4 regions of the Pantoea nemavictus genome follow, and region 1 is predicted to be linked to each of the others. Evidence: riboswitches for the same ligand, from Rfam matches in the RefSeq annotation. Region 1 holds a riboswitch; each other region holds the start of a gene.
What was found. Region 1 has a riboswitch for thiamine pyrophosphate ahead of WH298_RS21710 (LuxE/PaaK family acyltransferase). Riboswitches for the same ligand answer to the same signal wherever they lie in the genome.

Region 2: it holds a riboswitch for thiamine pyrophosphate, as region 1 does, so the genes downstream of both, thiC (phosphomethylpyrimidine synthase ThiC) here and WH298_RS21710 (LuxE/PaaK family acyltransferase) in region 1, are expected to answer to the same signal.
Region 3: it holds a riboswitch for thiamine pyrophosphate, as region 1 does, so the genes downstream of both, thiM (hydroxyethylthiazole kinase) here and WH298_RS21710 (LuxE/PaaK family acyltransferase) in region 1, are expected to answer to the same signal.
Region 4: it holds a riboswitch for thiamine pyrophosphate, as region 1 does, so the genes downstream of both, WH298_RS23195 (FAD-dependent oxidoreductase) here and WH298_RS21710 (LuxE/PaaK family acyltransferase) in region 1, are expected to answer to the same signal.

The regions. Positions count from the first base shown of each region.
Region 1 covers NZ_JBBGZW010000002.1:461,245-465,637, forward strand. Annotated here, with positions in the region: gene WH298_RS21705 (acyl-CoA reductase) at 1-955, opposite strand, end outside; gene WH298_RS21710 (LuxE/PaaK family acyltransferase) at 952-2,034, opposite strand; TPP riboswitch at 2,134-2,260, opposite strand; gene WH298_RS21715 (DksA/TraR family C4-type zinc finger protein) at 2,397-2,663, shown strand; gene WH298_RS21720 (NYN domain-containing protein) at 2,949-3,689, shown strand; gene WH298_RS21725 (YgdI/YgdR family lipoprotein) at 3,856-4,089, shown strand; gene WH298_RS21730 (YgdI/YgdR family lipoprotein) at 4,120-4,350, shown strand.
Region 2 covers NZ_JBBGZW010000001.1:2,363,388-2,367,780, forward strand. Annotated here, with positions in the region: gene thiE (thiamine phosphate synthase) at 136-783, opposite strand; gene thiC (phosphomethylpyrimidine synthase ThiC) at 780-2,705, opposite strand; TPP riboswitch at 2,796-2,896, opposite strand; gene WH298_RS10815 (Rsd/AlgQ family anti-sigma factor) at 3,132-3,638, opposite strand; gene nudC (NAD(+) diphosphatase) at 3,727-4,393, shown strand, end outside.
Region 3 covers NZ_JBBGZW010000001.1:576,061-580,453, reverse strand. Annotated here, with positions in the region: gene WH298_RS02695 (beta-N-acetylhexosaminidase) at 1-858, opposite strand, end outside; gene chiP (chitoporin ChiP) at 910-2,307, opposite strand; TPP riboswitch at 2,572-2,667, shown strand; gene thiM (hydroxyethylthiazole kinase) at 2,701-3,486, shown strand; gene thiD (bifunctional hydroxymethylpyrimidine kinase/phosphomethylpyrimidine kinase) at 3,483-4,283, shown strand.
Region 4 covers NZ_JBBGZW010000002.1:775,450-779,842, reverse strand. Annotated here, with positions in the region: gene WH298_RS23210 (HesA/MoeB/ThiF family protein) at 1-668, opposite strand, end outside; gene WH298_RS23205 (thiazole synthase) at 680-1,438, opposite strand; gene thiS (sulfur carrier protein ThiS) at 1,442-1,639, opposite strand; gene WH298_RS23195 (FAD-dependent oxidoreductase) at 1,623-2,567, opposite strand; TPP riboswitch at 2,697-2,816, opposite strand; gene WH298_RS23190 (6,7-dimethyl-8-ribityllumazine synthase) at 3,136-3,573, shown strand; gene WH298_RS23185 (MFS transporter) at 3,703-4,393, opposite strand, start outside.

The sequences.
Region 1 (4,393 bases):
GCGCGACGTAAGCCGCAAACTCATCGGGTGAAATCTTGCCGCCGCACTCCACAAACAGCATCTGCGGCGAGTAACATCCGGCCTGGTCGTAACGCATCACGTCATACGCCACGCGGCGTGCCAGATCCGCGCCCTGGCGGGCATTGAGCGCCGAACGTGCCACCAAACCAAAACTGATTTTGTGCCCGTGCGGTAGAAACCGCGTGGTGACCGGCAGACGCTGCTGAATCGCGGCGAGTGTTTGATTGCCGCCATAGGCAACCACTACATCGGGCTGACGTAGCCAGGTCGGCTCAGTTTCAGCGTCGCCCCCTTTCCACCACACCACCGCCAGGCATGCGCCCAGTTTAGGGTCGATTTCTGCCAGCAGTTGGGCGAACCAGCTCGCCATCAGCGGCTCATTACCGGGCAGTTTGCCGATAGTGCCGGCCTTCACCAGCAAACCGCAGATCAAACTCCACAGCGGTAAGCCCGGCACATTGCCAGCCCAGATATGCAGCAGCAGCTGCGGACCAAATGCGCGCGCAAAGCCGCCATTAGGCCGTGGCTGAAACGCATCCAGCATCTGCGCATCGGCAAAGTCCTCAGCCAGAAAGCGTTTAAGCTGCGGTTCGCGGAAGGTTTTGAGATAGCCGGTTAAGCCGAGGCGCACCATCTCGGCATCGTAACCGGTGACCATCGGCAGCAGCTTTTCGGCTTTGATGCGCAGCGGATGGGTGCGATCCAACAGCCGCGCCACCGCTTCATCAATAATCGCGATGATTTGCGCGACGCTGAGCTGGCTGAGATAGGCGCGAGCATTAGCACGAATTCGAGCTGACAGCGCCGTGATCTGTTGATCGTTGAGCTGCGGAACGCACACCTCAAGACTTTCGCCGTGCTGGCTAAAACTCAGCGTGCGCCACTGCACCTCATCGGCAGAAAGACCGGGCAGATGTCCGGCAAACTCTCTCACGCCTGTACCTGCCCGGCGGCCAGAAACGCTTCCATGGTCAGCGAACAGCCTTTCGCATCGGCGCCGGTCACACGCCCTAACAAATGGAATCCGCCCGGCACCATCCTGCCGGCATCTTCCGTCAACAGGGCAGAAACCGAGTTGAAATGTGCCAGATCGTGATGCACTAGCACGCCAGTTTCACCTGCAGGCAGATCCTCGCCGGTCAGCGGATTGACCACGCGGGTGCGCACCCAGTGCGGCCCGGATTTGACCGGTGGACAGTTTTCATTGCCCTCGTCATAGAACTGCGTGCTGATTTCCGTCATGCCGTACATGTTGATGCAGTGCGAGCGGGGGATTCCGAAGGCGGCGGAGGTCGCAGCGTAAAATTCTGCGGGTTCCATTTCGCGCGACTGACCTTTAAAGCCGCCGGTATCGAGAATGCGGCTGCCTGCAGGCAGCGAGAAACAGCGCTGCTGGCGCTGCATCTCATCCAGCAGATGGACAAAACTGTAGCTGGCGCCCAGCAGCGCATAAGGCTCGCCGCTGGCTTCAGCCTGCTGCAGGGCGGTGAAAATGCGCGCCACGTCGAGCCCGTGTTCATCCACCATCACTTCACTGCCGGGCGTGCCAAACTCCTGCAGCGCCAGGTCAAGATAGGTCGCCAGCGATGAGTTCGGCATCACCACGTTATTCGGGAACAAAATGCCCATGCGAATACGATCCATGCCCGCCATGAAGCGGCGGCGGAAGTTCAGCCGCATCGAGCTCTTCCACACGTCGAGCGTGGGATGATAACTGCGTCCTTTTACCGTGCCGGTGGTGCCGCTGGTCATAAAGATCGCTTCGATATCGTCCGTTGGACGACAGCTGAGCGTCAGATCTTTAAAGGCGGAGATGGGAATAGCGGGAATGTTGCGCCAGTGCTTTACGGTGAACGGCGTGCGTCCGCGCTGAGTCGCGAAGCGGCGATAAAGCTGATTATGCTGGAATTGATAAGCGAAGATGTCGAGCGCCAGCTGGTTGAAATCATCGTCTGAAGCATCCTCACGCTGTAGGAATGTGAGCAGCGCCTGGATAATTGCCGATTCGGTCATGTTCGTAGCCACCTTTGCGATTGTGCAAAATCTCCCAGGCAAGGCCTGAAGAGTGCGAACTGTCCGCTACAAAGCACAAAGATGGAATCAGGGCGTGCAAGCCCTGTGGTTCCGCATCCCTACGCCGGTATTAGCCGGATCAGGTTCGGAGGGTCACTACGTTCCAGCGCATCAACGCCAGCCGGTAGAATCTCAGCCCGCTAACCGGGCACCCCTTGGAACAGACCGCAGTCTAGGATGGCGGCGGATGATGTGTCAACTGTGTTAAAAGTGCGGCTGATTTAAGCAGTCACGCCCGCCGGCCCGGCATAAATCCTGGCTTGCCTTATACTTTTGTTAAGTATTTTTACCGGAGGTGACGTATGGCGGGCGGCTGGTCTGAAGATGGTGCGGTGCACAAACAAATTGATGCCACGGTGGATGATGCGGTGGCCCGTGCACGCCAGAATATCGGTCACGGTGAAAGCGCCGAGTTTTGTGATGAGTGCGGCGAGCCTATTCCAGAAGCGCGTCGCGCTGCGTTAGCGGGCGTGCGTTACTGCGTGAATTGTCAGAGCAAGATCGATAAAAAACAGGCGGCAATTAGCGGTTATAACCGCCGCGGAAGTAAGGATAGTCAGCTGAGGTAGTTATTTAAATTAATAATTCAGGTTAACGGCTATTTTTAAATATCATCTACATTCATTACCTTTTATTAGAAAAACCGTTAATCTGAAGTAAGACCATTCGCATATAACCAGGCATTTCAACAATAAATACTGCTGCAATATTACTGGAAGCGAAAGTAGCGCCTGAACTAATAATTTTGATGGGTTAACTTTTACCTTGCGCAACTTGAGTTTAGCCAGTAATGCTGATAACTTAGCCCCACAACTCAACCCTGTACGCAGCGTTTCAGTTCACTGGCCGTTAGGGTGAAAAAACCGGCTCAAGCCGGTTTTTTCGTATCTAAAGGATGGATAAGAGTGCGTACAGCAGTATTTATCGACGGATACAATGTATTTTATGGATTGCTTGCAGGCACGCCCTATAAATGGCTCAACTTGTCATTACTGCTTTCACATATATGTCGGGTACAAGATCCGTCCGTAATAATTGAACGAGTAAACTATTATACCTCCTCGGTTATTCCCCATCTCGCCACACGCGGCATTGAATCACGACACGCTCAGGATACTTATATTCGCGTGCTGAAAACGACCGGAATAAATATATTTACCGGACGTCATCGACTTGAGCACGCTCGGGCTCCGCGTTTCATCAGTAAAAGCGTGCCGGCAACACGTCTGGATAAGGTGGATATCTGGGAACTTGAAGAAAAAGAAACCGACGTGAATATTGCCATCAGCATGTATCGTTTGGTTGCAAAACAGCAGTGGTTACCAACCGAAGAAAGGATTGCTCAGCTGGTATTAGTTTCGGCTGATACCGACATGACACCAGCGCTCAAGGCTATTCGCGAAGATTTTCCCGCAGTTCGTATCGGGATAATTTTGCCGCACCGCCAGGGTAACGTACGTGGTGTTCCAGGTTCACTGCAGAATCATAGCCACTGGATACGCAGAACAATCACCAATGAAGAGCTGGATGCATGTCAGTTTCCTGTTCGGGTAGCGACGCATAAAAAACCTGCGGTTAAACCCGAATATTGGTGAGCATTAAGTCTCATTGGCTTAGCAAGGTGGAGAACTACATCATTCAGATCTTGCTACTTGAGCAGGAATAATCAGCTCATCTGCCCCTGGTTTCTGGCTGTTTTGGGAAAATGTTCTAAGCTATTTAGGTAGTTAAAACTTATTCCACTGAAAGGAACTCATCACGATGAAAAAAACAGTATTGGCAACCGCATTTCTTGGCACCTTTATGGCAATGACGTTAACTGCCTGCTCATCAAACCAGGCGATTAAGACTACCGACGGACGCACCATCGTGACGTCGGGCAAGCCACAAATCGACAGTGACACCGGCCTTGTTTCTTACAAAGATGCGCAAACCGGTAAAACTGAGCAGATCAATCGCGACAAGATTACCAACATGAGCGAACTGGATAATTAATATCCTTTTACTAGCCTGGAGAGACTACTAATGAAAAAAACAATTTTGCTTTCTATTTCTGCAGTGATTGCCCTGTCCGCCCTGACCGGCTGTACACGTACGTCTTACGCGATTCATACCAATGATGGCCGTACCATTGTGACCGATGGCAAACCGCAGGATGCAGAAACTGGCCTGCTGGGTTACGTTGATGCCAATGGCGTTAAGCAGCAAATGAATAAGAGTGATGTGAAAGAAATCTCTGAGATTCCTAAGAAATAAGTCGCTCGCTCAATCCCGCCCGCTAGTACAAGTTATCTTGCCT
Region 2 (4,393 bases), on a different contig from region 1:
GAGGTTAAGACCAGCCCTGGCCCGCTGCAAGCGACAGCGGGCAGGCACACTTTAGCCTTGTCAGGACAGGATGCTAGCCGTCACATCCTACTGCTGCGCGGCAGATTCAAGCATTTCATCAAAACTTACAGCGCGTTACATCGCCTCTGCGGGTTCAATTCCGTTTTCAACCAGCGTCAGCAGCTCCTGCGTTGCCGCGCGCCAGTCTGCTGCCTGAGTAATCGCACTTACCACCGCAATGCTGCCAACGCCTGTTGCCAGAACTTCAGGTACGCGTGCTAGTGAAATACCACCAATCGCCACGGTTGGCACACCCTGCAACCGCGCCAGATGACGTTTCAATTCCACCACGCCCTGCGGAGCTGATGGCATGTCTTTAGTTTGCGTGGGATAAATGTGGCCAAGTGCAATGTAAGAAGGGCGCAGCGCGAGCGCGCGGTCCAGTTCGGCATCATCATGCGTCGATAAACCCAGGCGCAATCCTGCCTCACGAATCGCCGCCAGATCGGCAACATCGAGGTCTTCCTGGCCAAGGTGCACACCATAAGCATGGTATTTGATGGCTAAGCGCCAGTAATCATTGATAAACAGGCGTGCACGATACTGCTTGCCGAGCACAATTGCCTCGCGCACCGCATCTTCAACTTCATGATCCTCGCAATCTTTGATGCGTAGCTGGAGGGTGCGCACCCCGGCTTCTAGCAGGCGCGCGATCCATTCCACGCTATCAACAACCGGATACAGCCCCAGTTTCGGGGCCGTGGCAGGAAAGGCGTCGGTCATACATTTTCCTCTTTAAGGGTATCGGCAGCGTGATAGATCTCGCCGCCACGATTGCGGAAAGTATCCGCCATTTGCGCCATGCCCATTTCAATTGGCTGAGCTTCAGCCTGTTGGCGTGCAGCAAACTCGCGTACTTCCTGGGTGATTTTCATTGAGCAGAATTTTGGGCCGCACATTGAACAAAAGTGTGCCACTTTTCCCGATTCCTGCGGCAAGGTTTCATCGTGATAGGCGCGCGCAGTGTGCGGATCGAGCGCCAGATTGAACTGATCTTCCCAACGGAATTCAAAGCGCGCTTTCGACATCGCATTGTCGCGGATCTGCGCGCCCGGGTGGCCTTTCGCCAGATCCGCCGCGTGCGCAGCGATCTTGTAGGTGATCAGTCCCTGCTTCACATCCTCTTTGTTCGGTAAGCCGAGGTGCTCTTTCGGCGTCACGTAACACAGCATGGCGCAGCCAAACCAGCCAATCATCGCGGCACCGATGCCGGAAGTGAAGTGGTCGTAACCCGGTGCGATGTCGGTGGTGAGCGGGCCGAGCGTGTAAAATGGCGCTTCGTGGCAGTGTTCCAGCTGTTCGGTCATGTTGCGGCGAATCATCTGCATCGGTACGTGCCCGGGGCCTTCAATCATCACCTGCACATCGTATTCCCAGGCGATTTTGGTCAGTTCACCCAGCGTATGCAGCTCGGCAAACTGGGCTGCATCATTGGCATCCTGAATTGAGCCGGGACGCAGGCCATCGCCGAGCGACAGGGCCACATCGTAGGCGGCGCAGATTTCACAAATCTCGCGGAAGTGCAGATAGAGAAAGCTTTCAGTGTGATGTGACAAACACCATTTCGCCATAATCGATCCGCCGCGAGACACAATGCCGGTGAGACGTTTAGCCGTCATTGGCACATAGCGCAGCAGCACACCAGCGTGGATGGTGAAGTAATCGACGCCTTGCTCCGCTTGTTCTAACAGCGTATCGCGGAAAATGTCCCAGTTGAGGTCTTCCGCAATTCCATTCACCTTTTCCAGCGCCTGATAAATTGGCACCGTACCAATCGGCACCGGGCTGTTACGCAGAATCCATTCACGCGTTTCATGGATGTAGCGGCCGGTTGAGAGATCCATCACAGTGTCTGCGCCCCATCGCGTTGACCACACCAGTTTCTCCACTTCTTCTTCAATCGATGAACTTACCGCCGAATTGCCGATATTGGCATTCACCTTCACCAGGAAGTTGCGGCCAATAATCATCGGTTCGGATTCGGGGTGGTTGATGTTGGAAGGAATAATGGCGCGACCGCTGGCCACTTCCTGGCGGACAAATTCAGCGGTGATATTTTCCGGCAGATTGGCACCAAAGCTGTGTCCGGGATGCTGTTGTAGCAGTACTTCACTGCGAATACGCTCGCGGCCCATGTTTTCACGCAGTGCGATGAACTCCATCTCCGGTGTGATGATGCCTTGGCGTGCATAGTGCAGTTGGGTAACGCAGCGTCCCGCTTTGGCACGACGCGGTTGCGGCAGATGCTCAAAACGCAAATGATCCAAGCCTTCATCCGCCAGACGCTGTTGGGTGTAACGGGAACTCAGCTGGTGGATAGTTTCACTGTCACCACGTTCGGCGATCCACTCTGCGCGTAGCCTGGCGAGCCCTTGATGGACATCAATAGTGGCTTCTGGATCACCATAAGCGCCGGCAGTGTCATATACCGGCACCGCTTCATTCTGCTCAAACTGCGGATGATCTTTGCTGCCGCCGATGTGCGTCGGGCTCAGCTGTATCTCGCGCATCGGTACGCGAATATCCGCGCGGCTGCCGATGATCCAGATGCGTTTTGAATGAGGGAAAGCGGTTCCCTGCAGGGAATCGATAAATTCCTGTGCCTGAGCACGTTGTTCACGACGAGAAGTTTTAACAGCAGACATAGCAAGTTTCCTGTGAATGTTGGAAGTTGCTTGTCCAGAGTTCGGAAGGAGTAACAGAAACGATGCTGGGCGCCAACGTGCATCGTGCTGATGATGTCTACTCTTGTTCCCTTCGCAGGTACTAACCTGATCAGGTTCCGCGGATCCCGAATTAACGGTCTCAGCCCCACTGGGCACTCCGACAAGTTGGTGTTTTACGATATAAGCTACTTTGCTTGCTATTTCACGCCTGGGCAGTGCTCGTGACCGTCACGTACTACGTGTACGCTCCGGTCCCTGCGCGCTGTCCGAGCGTGAACTCGCTGCGCACGCTACGCTTATATCGCAAAATTTGGCTCTTGATTGTCGTTAAAGAGGACAATAAAAAAGCCCATTTAGCATAAGAGGGCTTTTTTCGAATAACAAGTTTTTTACAACAGCGGGCATTCAAGCCGGGCGGGCGATGATGCTGTCATTGGCAACCGGTAGATGCGCCAGCTGATTATCCCAGGCAAGTTGTACCAGCTTATCTTCCAGCGTGAAACGTGATTCCAGCACTTCGCCGACTTCAGAGAGCGCCGTTTGAAAATCCACGCAATTATCGTCGTTGATAGCCTGCTGCAGGTGGCTGTCGTAGAGCTGCATCATGTGGTCTGTATTCGCCTCTAATGCCGGATAGATCTGCGCGGCAACCATCAGCGGGTTATCACCCTGCATCTCACTAATAATGTGTTCATACACGCTGAAATGACCGGTTGAAAGGTAGTCCACCAGATTGTGGCAAAAGGCATCGAGTGCCTGTTCATCCAGCGTGGTTAACGCATCTTTTTGTGGCTTCATGCCAATAAGCTCATAGTACGTGACGAGCAACTGTCGGCGGGCATGCAACCATGAATCAACCAATTCATTTCCGCCGCCTACACGCTCTGTCAGGTCATCTAACTGGTTAAGCATATGGGGCTCCAGGTAGGTTATAGTTGTTTATTACACACTTAATATTAGAGTTTCAGCGTGTGGTTTGACGCTAAGGACAACGATTAAGATGCAACGTGAGATCTCAAGCTTAGACGCTGGATGGTGGATTGTCAGCCATGAGCAAAAACTTTGGTTGCCGCAAGGCGAGCTGCCGCATGGCTTATCCACCGAGTTTGGACTTAGTGGCAGCCACGCGATTTTGATTGGCGAATGGCAGGGCGAAAATGTCTGGCTGGTGCGGGAAGCGCGGCCGGATAGCATGGGCTCAGTGCGCCAACTGATTGATGAAGATGTCGGCCTGTTCCAAATCGCCGGGCGCGGCGTGCAACTGGCGGAGTTCTATCGGTCGCATCGCTGGTGCGGCTATTGCGGCCATGAAATGCACATCAGCAAGCGCGAATTTGCTTGTCTGTGCAATCACTGCCGCGAGCGGTATTACCCGCAAATTGCACCGTGCATCATCGTGGCCATCCGCCGTGGTGATGAGATCCTGCTCGCCAATCATGCGCGTCATCGTAACAACATTTACACCGTGCTGGCGGGCTTTGTCGAAGTGGGTGAAACCTTAGAACAAGCGGTGGCGCGCGAAGTGATGGAGGAGAGCAACGTGCGGGTGAAAAACGTGCGCTACGTTACTTCGCAACCCTGGCCGTTCCCACATTCACTGATGATGGCGTATATGGCGGAATATGACGGCGGTGATCTGCAACACGATGGCAAAGAGTTGCTGGATG
Region 3 (4,393 bases), on a different contig from region 1:
ATAGGCGCCGGAAACGGCATCTGCATCATTAAAATGGTTGGTTGCCACGCGCGTATGGACGGCATAGCCGCTCGAGTGCTGTTTGATATTCATTAAATCAAAGCGCTGTCTAACCGCATCGGCTTGGTTGCCCGACAAAGCCTCTAAATGCAGTGCAACGCCACGACTTAGATCAACATCGGCCGCATGAACTTTTACCGTACGCGGTGTTGGCGTGATTTGTCCGCGCAGTGCGCTCGCGGGAAGTTGCTGTACATCAGCATTCTTCGCGAAGCGGCTCTGCGGCAGCATGAGCACGTTTTTGTCGTCGGCGATGCGCTTCCACTGGTTGCCAAACGGTTTGACGAAATCGTTCAGATTCTCAGTGTCGGTGCTGGAGATAATTTTCGGTGTAGCATCAGCTGCGGTGACGTACCAACGCGGCATGACGTCAGTGATAAACAGCTGCCAATACTCATTGACGATTGGGATCTCAATTGACTCACCGGCCGCAATGCCCTTGAATTTCTCCGTCGGCTCCAGTCGGGTCAGATCACCAACAATGTGCGTCATTTTGAATTGATCGTTATCAACCCGCAGCGTTTCGTGCACGTTGCTCATGTAAATCGCCCAGTTTTTACTGGTGAGCGCCGGGCCGTTATTCGTAAGGGTGATGGTCGCGGTATTACAGGATGCCCAATCGGCACCGAGCTTCGCGCAATTGATGCCGTGATCGGCCGCCTGATTATCAGTTACCTGATATTGCACGCCGAACTGGCTGATCTGGTCAACAATCTGTTGATTACTGTGTGGGGACGAGCTGCAGGCCGCAACGCTGGTCACGGCCAACGCCAGCAAACTCATTTTTAGTTTTTTCATATTGATATCCTTCTCCTCGAATGAATGTCTCTGGCTCCTGCCAGGTAGGGGTCAAAACAGGGTAAATGGCGCAATAACCATAAATTTGATGTCTTTCTCATCCTGGAAGATGTTGCCGTAACCACCGCTATAGCTGGGGAGATCGCTGTGATTGTCGTAGCGGGTGTAGTGCAGTTTGAATTGGGTGTCTTTGGCGCGCCCTTGCTGGATGGTGTAAACCAGATCGAGATTCCACGCTGACTCTTTCAGGCGCTGACTTTGATCGTAAACCGGATTGGTGGACGGTTTTGCATCCCAACCGTATGCGTAAGAAGTGCCGACCTGCCAGCCCGGCAATTGCCAGTGCCCCAGATCTACCATTACGCCAGCAAACAGCGCTTTCTCGCCGTTGGCGTTCCAGTCGGAGCGGGAATCCCACCATACATCGAGGCGACCATTGGAGCTGGCATAAGAAGGCGTCATACGTTGCAGGAAGAATCCCTGGTTGCCCTCGGCTTTTACCCAGGTGCCTTCGAGGCGGAAATCAAATGCGCCTAGCGTGTAGCCGAAAGTCAGCGCCTGCAGCCAGGCGAGGCCATCATAAACATCGTTTACAGCCCCCGCGCCGCTGTTGTCGCGGTCCTTCGCGCCATAAAACTGATAGCTGGTGCGCAGCGGCCCATTGGCGAGCGGCAGCTGATAAGACGCTTTGGCAAAATACTGATCCATGTAATCTGCCGCCTGACCGTAAGCGCCTTCCAGTACCAGATGGTTTTTAAAATCATATTTGGCACCGAAGGATTGCAGCCAGGGGATTTCCGTCACGCCATCGGCTTTGCGGAAGTTATACATGTCGCGATACCACGGCGCTTTGTACTCGTCGGTCCACATCCATGCGAGGGAAAGGGCGCCCGCATCGCTAAAATCAAAGGTGGTGCCGGCTTCAACGCCGCGATAGGTTCCGGGCAGAAAGCTCCAGTGTGGTGCCAGTAAGGTCTGTCCGCTGGGTTGCAGATAACCTGCGCGTAGCCAGTTTTCCTGCCATTTCGCTTTGAGCGCGGCCTTATAAAGACTTAAGCCACTCTTATCTCCGCTCCAGTCCTCATCCCAGCGCGTGCGGGCGTTGCTAAAGCCAATTTCGTTCGGTGCAGCGGGCCCACCATGACTCAGTTCCAGCGCACCAAAAGCCGCCAGATCGAGTCCAATCACATCACCCGCATAACCGGATGAGAAATCGAGATTGGCGTTGGCAGAAGCGTGATGCAGGTTGGCATCATATTGACCGTAATTACCTTTTTGCGCGTCCATCTCTTTACGATCGCGCTGGCGTTGCCAGTAGAAGATGTTTCCAGTGAGAGATGAATCGTCAATGAAACCGCTGGCTTGAGTGGGGGAAGTGGGAACAAAAACACCGGCAAACAGAGCCGTAATCACTGCCGCAGTGAGCGGCGCGCGTAAAATCCTGCGCATAGCAAATCCTCCTTGATGCTTCCATTAATAATAAATATTTCCGTACTGTTTCATCATGAAACGAGTTGCGAGGATGCTATTTTTCGCGACGCGAATTATCAATGTAATTTATTACAAAGTATGACGTGGCGCGCAAAAAGAGCCCGTTTTAAGGGCTTCAATCAATACGTTACACGAAGGTGCAGTTTGTCCCTTTGCGAGCGGGATTCAGGAATAAAGGCGTTTGCTTGCTTTCACCTACTGACTTCCCTATGCTCGAAGCGTTGTTTTGACTCGGGGTGCCCCTTTAATACAGGGCTGAGATACACCCGCTGACCTGATCTGGATAATGCCAGCGTAGGGAAGTCAGATGCCTGACCGCATTCGCCTTCTTGATCGCCGGTTGGGAGCTTTATGAAACAGCCTGATCCTCTTTCCCCCGCGCAACTCGCGCAATCTTTACAATTGCTACGTCAACAAGCGCCGCTGGTGCACTGCATGACCAACGACGTGGTGCAAACCTTTACTGCCAACGTGCTGCTGGCGCTGCATGCCTCACCCGCGATGGTGATTGATACGCAAGAAGCGGCGCAATTCGCTGGCTTTGCCGATGCGTTATTGATTAACGTCGGTACGTTAACGCGCGATCGTCGTGATGCGATGTTAGCGGCGGTGCAGGCAGCGCAAAAAGCGGGCACGCCATGGACGCTGGATCCGGTTGCGGTAGGCGCCTTATCGCTGCGCACCGAATTTTGTCAGCAGCTACTTGGTCTGCATCCGGCGGCGATTCGAGGTAACGCTTCAGAAATTCTCGCCCTGGCTAATCAGGCAACGGGCGGGCGCGGCGTAGATAGCCTGCATCAGGCTGATGCCGCGCTGAATGCTGCCCAACAGCTGGCGCAGAATTATGACACTGTGGTTGCGGTAACCGGCGAAGTCGATTACGTCACCGATGGCAGACAAACGCTGGCGATCCCCGGCGGCAGCCCGCTGATGACGCGGGTGGTCGGTACCGGTTGCGCGCTGTCGGCGGTGGTGGCGGCCTTTAGCTGCTTGCCTGGCGATCGCCTGCAGCATGTCGCTGCCGCCTGTCGTGTGATGTCGCTGGCCGGTGAAATGACGGCGCGCAATGTCGAAGGACCGGGCAGTTTTGTCGCTGCTTTCCTTGATGCGCTCTGGACGCTGGAGGTGGCAGTATGAAACGCATCAATGCTTTGACCATTGCCGGCACCGATCCAAGCGGTGGCGCAGGCATTCAGGCCGACCTCAAAGCCTTCTCCGCACTGGGCGCCTATGGCACCAGCGTTATTACTGCGCTGGTGGCGCAGAACACCTGCGGTGTGCAGTCGGTGTATCGCATCGAACCCGATTTCGTCGGCGCCCAACTTGATTCGGTGTTGGATGACGTGCGCATCGACGCGGCTAAGATCGGCATGCTGTCAGAAACGGCGATTGTAGAAGTGGTAGCCGCAAGGCTGAAACGCGCCAGCCTGCCGTTTGTGGTGCTGGATACGGTGATGATTGCGAAGAGCGGCGATGCGTTGCTGTCGCCGGATGCGGTGGCTAGCGTACGCGAACTGCTGCTGCCGCAGGTGTCGCTGATCACCCCGAACCTACCGGAAGCCGCAGCGCTGTTAGGACGTGCCATGGCGCAGGATGAAAAAACCATGTTACAGCAGGGTGATGCGTTGCTCGATCTTGGCTGCGAAGCGGTGCTGATGAAGGGCGGACATCTCAGCGATGCCGAGAGTCCGGATTGGCTGATCACCCGCGATGGCCGGCAGCGCTTTAGTGCGCCACGCGTGAATACACGGCACACACACGGCACCGGTTGCTCGCTGTCAGCGGCGCTAGCGGCGCTACGTCCGCGTCATGATGATTGGGCGACAACGGTGGCCGAAGCTAAAGCCTGGCTGCAGCAGGCGCTGCTGCACGCCGATTCGCTGGAAGTGGGTAAAGGCATTGGGCCGGTGCACCATTTTCATCAATGGTGGTAGGGCGTAACGCCAGATTGCCGCTTTTGCACTGCGCATCCGTCTGAAAAATGGAGTCAGCAATTTGCCAGCCTGGTGTATTGCGGTCCAGGCTGTTGGGGGCGAATCGGCAT
Region 4 (4,393 bases), 310 kb from region 1:
AAGTGCCAGTTAACAAAATCGCAGTTCACCAGACAGCCAAGCGGCGATGGCTGCAGCTCAAGCAGCACGCTGAGCGCCATCTGCGCCTGCATCGCGCCCAATGCAGCGACCGCCGGACCCATCACGCCTGCGGTGTTGCAGTTCGCCGCCGAGGAGGGCAAGCGGGGAAATACCGCGCGATAGCTCGGCGCTCCGCCACAAAAACCGCCCACGTAACCTTGTCTGCGTAGAACCGAGGCGCTGATCAGCGGGATGCCCGTTAGCATGCACGCATCGGAGAGCTGATAGGTGACGGCAAAATTATCCGCCGCGTCGATCACCAGATCGCACTGCGCCAACGCCTGCTGCACATTGCTGGCGCTCAGTGATTGCTGCAGCGCGTCGATCTGCACCTCGGGATTACGCTGCTGTAATGCCTGCTGTGCGCTGAGCACCTTGGGCTGGCCGATATCCTGCAGAGTAAACAGCGTTTGCCGATGCAGGTTATGCAGCGCCACTTCGTCGTCGTCATAGAGCCGAATATGGCCGACGCCCGCGCCCACCAGCTGCGGCAGCAGCGTCGCGCTTAACCCGCCGGCACCCACCACCACTACGCGCGCGTTGCGCAGTTTGCGCTGCCCGTCTTCACCCACTTCCGGCAGCATCATCTGGCGTTGATAGCGTTCCATATCGCCGCCCATCAGTTGAGATTTGCCAGGCCAAAGATGGGCGTGGACGCACTCGCCATATCGCGCTTCTCCATCAATCCGGCGCTACATGCCGCTCGCCCGGCTTCAATCGCCTGACGGAAAGCGTTGGCCATCACGATGGGATCGCCCGCTTTGGCGACCGCGGTATTCAGCAAAATGCCATCGAAACCCATCTCCATCGCCTGCGCCGCCTGCGACGGCGCACCAATCCCGGCATCAATGATCAGCGGAACATCGCTAAACCAGGCGCGCATCGCGCGCAGGCCGTCGATATTGCGCAATCCCTGGCCGGAACCGATCGGCGCGCCCCACGGCATCAACAGTTCACAGCCTGCCGCCAGCAACTTTTCGCCAACGATCAGATCTTCAGTGGTGTAGGGAAATACCTGGAAGCCGTCTGCACAGAGAATGCGCGCCGCTTCCACCAGCGCGAACGGATCGGGCTGCAGCGTGTCGGCGTGGCCGATCACTTCCAGCTTGATCCACGCGGTATTGAACAGTTCCCGTGCCATATGTGCGGTGGTGACCGCCTCTTTCACCGTGTGACAGCCGGCGGTGTTCGGTAACACGCGGATGTTGAGTCCGGTCAGCAGATCGCGAAATGCTGCACCGGCAGCGCCTTCACGTCGCAGGCTAACGGTGATGATTTCGCTGCCAGACGCGGCAATCGCCTGCTGTAAAATCGCCGGCGAAGGATAGCCCGCGGTGCCGAGTAGGAAGCGTGATTGGGGATCATGATCGTAAAACATCGCTTAGCCTCCCTGCATCGGTGACAGCACTTCCAGCTGGCAACCTTCATCCAGCAGCTGCGTGTCGTACTGGCTTTTCGGCACGAAGGCGCCGTTAAAGGCGGTGGCCACGCAGGCCACATCAATTTGCTGCTCGATCAACAATTCGCTCAGGCTGGTGGCCTGGGTGCTGATGGCGCGGCCATTAAGCTGAATGTTCATAGGATTGCTCTCCAGATAGGCGCTGCATCAGCTGCTCTGCCAGCATCGGTGCCAGCAGAAAACCGTGGCGATACATGCCGTTGAGATAAAAGGTGTCATTTTGAAAGTGAATTTCCGGCAGATTGGCCGGATAGGCCGGACGCAGCCCGCTGCCGCTCTCGATGACGCGCGCTTCCGCTAATGCCGGATGAATAGCGTAAGCGGCGCTGAGTAACTCCATCATGGCGCGGGCACTGATTGGGCTGGCATCGTCGCTCTCAACCATGGTGGCGCCGAGCATGAAATGGCCGCCGCGACGCGGCACCAGATAGCAGGGAAAACGCGGATGCAACAGGCGGATCGGACGGGAAAACTGCACCTCATCGCTGTGCAAAATCAGCATCTCACCGCGCACTGCGCGCAGGCGCGGCAGTTCGGGCGCCGCATGGATACCTCGACAATCAATAATCTGACCGCTTGGCGCATGCGAGCTGAAGACTACGCCGTGGGCGATCAGCTTTTCACGCATCTCCTGCAGCGCCAGGCGCGGATCGAGATGCGCTTCCTGAGCGAAGAACAGACCGCGCGCAAAGCGCCCTTCCAGCGCCGGTTCGATGTGGCAGGGATCGACCCATTGATGTTGCTCGGTCATGCGGGCGAAACGGTTGAGTTCCTGGCTATCGCGTGGCGGCGCCACCACCAGCGTACCCTGATGCTCGACGCTGCTGACGCGCTGTTGCCACCACGCGGCAGAGTGCTGTCCAAGGGAGATCACCTCGCGCGGTGCGCTTTCGGATTCGCACCAGGGCGCCAGCATGCCACCCGCAAACCAGGAAGCCGGACGCCGCGATGCATCGCCGATCACCTCAACGTCTTCACCGCGTTCCGCCAGCAACGTTGCCACGCACAAGCCGGCCACGCCGCAGCCGAGCACGCTCCAGCGGCTCACAGCGCCTGTTCCAGGATGTTTAAAAAGGGGAAGTTCACATCGGCCTCTCAGTGTTGACTGAGACCCGCAGATACAGGAGAAGGGAAAGGGCGCCAACCATCGAGCTTGCCTTAGCGCCAGACAGCCAAACTAACAAGCTGTCAGTCTTCCTACGCCAGTATCAACTGGGTCAGGTTCAAAGGGTCGCTAAGCCGCGCAGTGCGCTATTAGCCTCTCAGTCTCTGTGGCGAGACTCCCCCGACGCGTCTATTTGTATTGCAGGCGATGGTCGCCGTCAAGCGCGGAATAACTACATTAAGGGTGTGGTTAAATTGTTTTCTCCATACTTAAACCCAAAATAATTCGAGTTGCAGGAAGGCGGCAAGTGGGTTCATCCCCAGGAGCATACTGAAGTATGTGACTGGGGTGGACACGCGCAGCCAACGCACCTGCAGCTCGAAGTATGACGGGTTTCGCGTCGGTGGATCATAAACGTAACATATGGTATACAAACACATTATTGCTGAGAGTATGGATTTCTCTCTTAATTTAATAGCGCGAACAAATTACAGGTGATGTCGGAATAATCATGAACAATATTAAAATTGCATTTATTAAAGCCGGATGGCACAAAGAAATTGTCCATAACGCTCTGGTGGGTTTCGAAAAAGAATTAGCCGATCAATCCGTTGAAGCGCAATTAAAAGTGCTGGAAGTGCCTGGCGCATTTGAAATGCCGCTGTTGGCTAAGCGTCTGGCAGAAACCGGCAAATACGATGCGATTGTCTGCGCGGCGCTGGTGGTGGACGGCGGTATCTATCGCCATGATTTCGTCGCGGCAGCCGTGGTGGATGGCCTGATGAACGTACAGCTGACGACCAACGTGCCGGTGTTTTCCGTGTCATTAACCCCGCATAATTTCCAGCCGGTTGAGGTCATCGAAAACTTCTATACCGAGCATTTCATCAAGAAAGGCAAAGAAGCCGCGCGTGCTGTGCTGGCTATTCATAATCTTTCGATTGATTGAAACGTATAAAAGGGAGCAACGAATTAGCTGCTCCCTTTTTAATTATTCCGCCTACCCAAGGTTAAATTTCAGAATAGTGCCAGCTGCATATACGGCAATTATCCGTCCCCCTTCCTGACTTGCCTCGACTTAATGTTTCACACTCATCAAATGATTTTCCTTCAAATGTCGGCGCGGCTCGGAAGGATTGATATCGCACGCTTTTGGCAGTAATAGCGTAAAGATGCCCGCGATCACTAACGATCCCGCCAGCCAGCAAATCGCCACGTTTTGGCTGTACAGCAGCGTCATGATGCCCACCAGATACGGCCCACAGAATCCGCCCAGGTTGCCTAAACCATTAATGACACCGCGTGCGCTACCTGCCACTTCCGGCGCGGCGATACGTCCGGGAATCGACCAGAATGGGCTGGTCGCCGCTTTCAGGAAGAAGCCGCACACCACCAGCGCGATGTAGGCGGCGACGACGTTGTCATGCAGCACCACCGAAGCCAGCAACGCAGCGGCGAAACAGAACAGTGATACCATCACCCACAAACGCCGCTTGCCGGTGCGATCGCTCAACCAGGAAATGGCGTAAATGCCCAGAACTGTGGCGACAAACGGAATCGCCGCCAGCAAGCCAACGCCCGCCATATTGCTGCCGGTAAGATTTTTCAGGATACTCGGCAGCCACAGCGTGTAACCGTAATCCCCGGTTTGGTAGAAGAAGTTCAGCGCCACCAACTTCATCAGACCCGAGTTACGGAACACCGCTTTTAACGGCGCTTTGCTGACCGGTTCCTTTTTAAGATGCTGGGCCTTTTCACGTGCCAATTCG